One region of the Desulfovibrio intestinalis genome, then DNA from elsewhere that is predicted to be linked to it. Evidence: predicted binding sites of a transcription regulator. Region 1 holds the regulator's gene; each other region holds the start of a gene.
The links. Region 1 encodes sigma-54, which starts transcription at its own class of promoters, with help from an activator protein. Its sites were predicted from a motif close to CTGGCACGGNNNNTGCTT; they were not measured.
Positions count from the first base shown of each region.

Region 2: HNQ38_RS11780 (VgrG-related protein) is a predicted target of sigma-54. The motif match lies at 1,355-1,372, and genes of this name have one in related genera.
Region 3: nifH (nitrogenase iron protein) is a predicted target of sigma-54. The motif match lies at 1,228-1,245, and genes of this name have one in related genera.

Region 1 is NZ_JACHGO010000005.1:98,954-101,226, forward strand. It holds gene hpf (ribosome hibernation-promoting factor, HPF/YfiA family) at 1-125, opposite strand, end outside; gene rpoN (RNA polymerase factor sigma-54) at 280-1,704, opposite strand; gene pyrG (CTP synthase) at 1,953-2,273, opposite strand, start outside.
Region 2 is NZ_JACHGO010000007.1:133,132-135,404, forward strand. It holds gene HNQ38_RS11780 (VgrG-related protein) at 1-1,170, opposite strand, end outside; gene HNQ38_RS11785 (hypothetical protein) at 1,770-2,273, opposite strand, start outside.
Region 3 is NZ_JACHGO010000001.1:37,393-39,665, reverse strand. It holds gene HNQ38_RS00155 (Fe-only nitrogenase accessory AnfO family protein) at 25-726, opposite strand; gene nifH (nitrogenase iron protein) at 1,320-2,147, shown strand.

The DNA.
Region 1 (2,273 bases):
ACAACACTTACTTCAAGACCGGAAGATTTGCCAAAAAACCGCCCCAGCTTTTCAATGCGGCGGCGGGCATATTTCTTAAGGTGGTCGGAGGCTTCAAAGTTTTTGAAGGCGAAAGAGATGTTCATATAATCCTCCTTATTATGGCAGTTCTCCATGCGGAGAACCAGGAACCCGCCCTTGAGGGACGGTGAAAATCCGGCAAAAGGCCCGGTTTTTCGCAATTTTTGTCTTTCCTTCGTGGGCAGTCTGATTCAGCTTCTGCCACAGGCGATCAAAAAACTAAAAATGTTCCTTTCGTCTGGAAGAGGACGGAATATCAAGAGCGGTGCGGTACTTTGCCACAGTACGCCGTGCGATGTTGACCTTGAGGTGGTCCTTCAGCATTTCGCCAATGCGTTCATCGCTCAGGGGAGACTTGGTGTCTTCATCGGCGATGAATTTTTTTATAAGCGCCTTGACACTTTCGGAACCCACCTGACTTCCGTCATCCAGCTCCAAACCGCTATTGAAGAAAAATTTCAGCTCAAAAATACCGTGGGGCGTGGCCACATATTTGTTGGTCGTAATTCTGCTGACAGTCGACTCATGCATACTGATGTCGTCTGCAATGTCCTTGAGGATGAGAGGAGCAAGGCGCGATACACCAACTTCAAAAAAAGCTTGCTGATGCCTGACAATGCTTTCCATTACCTTGTACAGAGTGCGTTGGCGCTGATAAAGACTCTTGATGAGCCAGCTGGCCGAGCGCATCTTTTCCGTACAGTATTCCTTTTCTTTGTCTGAGGCTCCCTTCATGTCCATTTGGTTCATGTTGGAAAGCTGCAGTTGTGGCAAGCCATCTTCGTTGAGCAGTATGACAAATTCGTCACCCATCTTGTACACAAAGACGTCTGGGCTGACGTAGGTTGGCTCTCCGCCTCCAAAGCTGGCCCCTGGAAGGGGGTCAAGACTTTGAATAATATCCAGATACTCCTTGAGTTCCTCCATATCCAGTTTGAATTTACGCAGCAACGGCTTATAGCGCTTGCCTTCAAGGTCTTCCAGGTGAGAGCGTATCAGTTCAAGCAGTATGGGATCGCGGTCGTATTTCAGGCTTTTTATTTGCACCAGCAGGCATTCACGCGCGTCACGCGCTGCAACGCCCACGGGATCAAACAGCTGCACTTTTTCAAGCACTGTCAAAACGTCAGAAGGGTCCGACTCGGTCATCTGTGCAATTTCATCTATGCTGGCGTGCAGATAGCCTGCGGAAGAAAGATTGCCAATAATGACTTCGCCAATATCTTTTTGCGCGTCAGAGAGCGAAGAAAGGCGCAGTTGCCAAAGCAGGTGCCCTTCAAGGGTCGGTTTGGCTGAGTAGCGCGCCTCTAGAGGAGAAATGTCTTCAGCAACTTCAAATTCACGAGGCTGCACAAGGCGGGGAGTGCTGGCGAATTCGCCAAGATAGTCTTCCCAGTCGGCGTCCTTGGCCAAATCCTGGTCGTATACTTCTTCAGTGGCCTTTTCCCGTCGGTCTTCAGCTGGTTCAGCTGAGCCGTCATCGCCCTGGGATTCTTCCAGAAATGGGTTGTCCAGCATTTCTTGCTGCACAGTCTCCAGAAGCTCCATGCGCGAGAGCTGGAGCAGCTTGATGGCTTGCTGCAATTGCGGGGTCATCACCAGCTGCTGAGCCAGTTTGAGTTGCTGTCGAAGTTCCAGTGCCATGAGCCAGTTCCGCCTTGAATGTCCTCAGGAAAGTTTTTTATTTACAAGTAGTGTGCCATAGTGGCAAAAATTATGCAATAGCCAGAGGTTGCGAGAGCAAAAACATGGTTTGAAGTGCCTTGAAACAAGCTTTGCCCCATTGTTTTCAGGGTGTTGGCTTCACGGATGCCAATCGGGGCAAAAAATGAAAAAGGGAGGTTGGCCCTCCCTTTTTCATTTTCTATGAGATGTCTTTAAACCCTCAGGCGTTAAACCTTGGCGTGTTTTTTAGCAGCACCAATAAATTCGCGGAAGAGGGGGTGGGCATCCATAGGCCTGGATTTGAATTCGGGGTGGAACTGACAACCAAGGAACCACGGATGGTCAGGCAGTTCAACAATTTCCACCAGCGTTCCATCCGGTGAAGTGCCGCTAAAAACCATGCCCTTTTCTGCCAGAGCTTCTTTGAATTCATTGTTGAATTCATAGCGATGACGGTGACGTTCTTCCACCAGTTCTTTCTTGTATGCATCCAGAGCCTTAGAATTGGGCAAAACCTTGCAAGGATAAGAACCCAGGCGCATGGTGCC
Region 2 (2,273 bases), on a different contig from region 1:
CAGATTGGATTTGTGGCCGTCATCAAGCAGATTGAGCGCCAAAGTTCGTTCCTGGCGAAAACGGTTCTGCACAGCAGCCTGCACTTCGCTGGTTGACGAGCCGAACTGGCCGGAGCGCACCTTGTACACATTGGTGATAAGCTTACGTTCATAGCCGGGATCATTGGGGCTGCCGCTCATGCCATCTGCACGGGCGAAAATGCGCGCCGCTCCAGTGGGCCCGTGCTGCACCGCCGTGCTCCAGATAACTTCGCGCACAGCGGTGGAGAGTTTGTCCGCGTCAAGGGAGGTGCGCTGCGCTATGGCCTCCACAGCGGGTTTATAATGGCTTTCACGCACATAGGCTTCCTGCAGGTCTTCAAAGCGCTCGGGCTGCTCACTGGCAATGGCCCGCCACGTATCGGGCATGGCGCCCTTGCGGCTGCCCGTGTTCCCCGGCCCGGACGCACGCAGCCGTTTGGAAATATCCGGGGCTTCGTTGTCCAGAAAATCGAGAAAATCCCCAAGGCTGCCCGCGCGCGACGAAACCTGATATTTGCCATAGGAAGTGCCGCCGTTGCGGTCATACCCCACAGCGGCAACGCCGTCCCGGCCAGATTCAAACTGGGCTGAAAGCTTGCCCATTTCCATTTCTTCTGCGCTGGCTTTGCTGCGAGCCTGACGCGGCTTGCTTTGCCCCTGCGTGCGGGAATGGATAAAATCAGAAACACTGAGGCCGCCCATTTTATCGCCAATGGCGCTTGTCATTGAACGCAGCTGCCGGGCCGTGCCCATGCTGCGGGCCAAGTCCAAGGTGGAGCCGCCGCCGCTCACGCTTTGCATCAGCCCTTCGATAGCCTGCGTTTGGCGCAGGTCAGTCTGGGCCTTGTTGAAAACCTGAGTTCGCATAAGGTCGCTGGGGCTGCGCCCGGCCAGCACCATATTGCGCGCTGGCATCTGCCCACTGGTAAAGTTGACGGGCATGCCTGCCGCAGCGGGCGCTTGTGCCCCCTGATTTTGCGCAACCTGCTGCGGCTGCGCGGCATCTTCTGCCTGACGTGCCTGACCCTGCATTACCGCAGCAAAGCTGGATCCGCCCGGTGCAGTCGCGGACGCAGCGCGGCGCTGGCCTACAGATTGATTCTGCTGGGCTTCAGTGGGTGGACGGATAAGAAAATTTGAAAGCGCCATGTATTCCTCCTGGAGCATTTAGCTTTGAAAACATGCATTTTCAAAGCTTCAAAACTCTCACGCTGCCGCTACCAGCACATAGAGTGCCACTCTCGGCTTTGTGTGGGCGTCTTTGTATTCAGCTGCCAAAGGATTTCAAACAGAAACCGCTTCAACCAGCCGAGCTGTCGCCGCGCAAGAAGAAAAGCAAGTACGGTGCCAAGCCTTCAAAGACATGACATTGCAAAGAGTTGTGCCCACACACATGGCAAGTCCGGCTGAAGAATGGCGGCTTAATGAGAATTTGCGCCAGAATACCGACGCATGCAGAGGGACGGCTACTCCCCTATCAAAACGGCTTGTCCCGACAGCCAGCAAGCCTTTTCTATGGTCATTTTTGATTGATACGCCAAGCGGCCCTTTTCATCCTGCCGTGTACTTTCCGTACCAGACAGAGCGAAAAGGGCCGCTCCCCTTGTCCTCAAACCCAAATATCTTGAGCAGATTAACGATGAAATACTTCATACTTCAACGTTGCCGATCTGCCGGGAAATAATTCCGGCACAATCCACGTTGCGTTGCAGCGTGCCGCCCTTGCCATGCATATTGAAGCAGTTCTTTTAAAAATCCAATTTGAATTGCATGCCCATGCCCAGGACGGAATCAGGCTGCTTATTGTTGGAAGGACGCTCGCGCTGTTCGTTTCTGAGTATGAGTTCCGGCCCGAGACCTATATTCAGGTCCTCGCTTACAGCCGTGTCAGCGTAGGCCCGCACCACATGACGGCTTTCCATATTCAGATTTTCATCGGGCGAGAGCTCGCTGGTTCCGGTTTCACGCCAGGAGGAACTTTCATCGTCCACACTCAAAGCGAGGGGTAATTTTTTGCGGCTTTTTTCAGCCTGACTGAGGGCGCTGTCTATGCCCTTGGATGTGTTTACAGCCTTGTCGGGAGCGATATCCTTCGGTACCGGGCTGCCCACGGCGCGCCCCTGCAAATTATCGGTAGGCATACCCTGATTTTGCCAGGCATCGCGGCTGCTGCCCTCGCTGAAACTCCATTCGCGGGCATGAAGTCCGTTCTTCTGTTTTTTTACAGATACGGTTTTGGCAGAAGAGGCTTG
Region 3 (2,273 bases), on a different contig from region 1:
CGCAGGCTGTAATTTACATCCTCCTTATCCACAAGAACAGCCCCCCGCGTCAAACCATTTTTGCCCAGTGAGCGTGGCGTGATCACGCCCTTCCGGATGGTTTATTGTAAGCAGGGTGAGGCCAGACTCCAGAATTTCCTTTCTGGCCTCAAGCCCTGTCAGCAGCGCAAAGCTATCCAGCCAGCGTGGCGGATGATCGCACCGTACCTGTAACTGGATAAATGGCTTTTTTTCAAAGAATACCAGGATAGCTTCCCGTGAGGTGAACAAGGGGTCAGCCTCTTTGGCCTCCACCATATCGAGGAAAAACCGACCTGGCGCTATCTCGCGTGGCGTGCTGGCAGCAGGGCGCGACGAAGGAGCGGCAGGACTGCGCAAGGCATTCAGAACGCTGCCGCGCACAGCCTCAAGAGCCAGGGCGTCAAATCGGTCCATAATGCAGATATTGAAGCCCATAGCGTCCAGCATGCCATACAAAGCTCCATTGTCGTCCGTGCCTAGCAGTATGCGGCAAGCTCCCAGAGTTTGGACCAGATTGTCGATCTTTTCGCGCAAAACACCAAGGCTTTCCAGACCGGACAGGACAAAAGCTATTTCGCTCTCTGGCTGCCACCCCTCCTCGCTCCTGGCGTAAACTGACACAACACTGGCAGTGGGAGGAGCTGCAAGTTCTCCGGCTCCGTTCATGAACACCGCAATCCTGCCTCCATCGAGCAACGTTGTCATAACGCCTCCTGCTTTTTGCCTGTAGATTCATGAGGCAAAGCGATTTTTCCGCCCTTGGCGGATACTGCCCCGGCCATACTACATTGTTTGACAGACAGGTTTGCAAAAAGCGTGCGCTTTCAAACCAGCACCGGAAAAAATCGCTTTTGGCCTGACATTCTTGCCATAAAACAGTTTTTTTATCCTCCGCCTTCTCTGTTTACCAATCAATCACGCGAAATGTGTACCTTGGGTGCACAAATACTCAGGGGCACTTGTTGGACCCTACAGATGATCCATAAAAAATATATTTGTATTTTAGCATATTATAAAAACTATCTAATTACGAAATGACGCTTTTATGTAAAATAGTGATATTCTAACATACTAGAATTTATAAATTTTCATGAAAAATGTACACCTATGTACAAACTTTTAGGATATGTACGCATCAGTGCAGCCAGTTACAGATATTTTCACAAAAAAATATTTAAATTCAATTAGTTAAATAAAACAACATATCTGGCACACCCGATGCAACTACGGTCCTGAACAACGGCAGGGCCGAATCTGGCCCCTGCCCCAAACAGCCGGAATCCGGCAGGAGAAAGCTTATGCCTCGCAAGATCGCTATCTACGGTAAGGGCGGCATCGGCAAGTCCACCACCACCCAGAACACCGCAGCCGCTATGGCCCATTTTCACGACAAAAAAATCTTCATCCACGGCTGCGATCCCAAGGCCGACTCCACCCGACTCATTCTTGGCGGCAAGCCGCAGGAAACGCTTATGGACACCCTGCGAGCCCTGGGCGCCGAAAAGGTCACCCTGGACAAGGTTGTGAAGAAGGGCTTCAAGGACATCCTTTGCGTGGAATCCGGCGGCCCCGAACCCGGCGTTGGCTGTGCGGGACGCGGCGTTATCACGGCAATTGACCTTATGGAAAACCAGGGGGCCTACACGGACGATCTGGATTTCGTGTTCTTCGACGTTCTGGGTGACGTTGTCTGCGGTGGCTTCGCCATGCCCATCCGCGACGGCAAGGCTCAGGAGGTCTATATCGTGGCTTCAGGCGAAATGATGGCCATCTACGCCGCCAACAACATCTGCAAGGGGCTTCTCAAGTATGCCAAGCAGAGCGGCGTGCGCCTTGGCGGCATCATCTGCAACAGCAGAAACGTGGACAAGGAACAGGAGTTTCTTGAAGAGTTCACCGCATCTATCGGCACGCAGATGATCCATTTCGTCCCCCGCGACAACATTGTACAGAAGGCGGAATTCAACAAGAAAACCGTCACGGAATTCGACGACACTACTAACCAGGCTCAAGAATACAGCATGCTGGGCGAAAAAATCATCAACAATAAAAACTTTGTCATCCCGCAGCCCCTGACTATGGACCAGCTTGAAGCAATGGTCGTGAAGTACGGCATCACCGACTAGCTCCAGAGCAATTTTCGAATGAAATGAGTCAATTGTTCTGTAAGGATTTACGTACAAATCCTTACCGCGAAACAGGCGCAGGCGAGCGTTGCCCGCCGTAAAGCGACTATTTCAAGTGCAAATTCT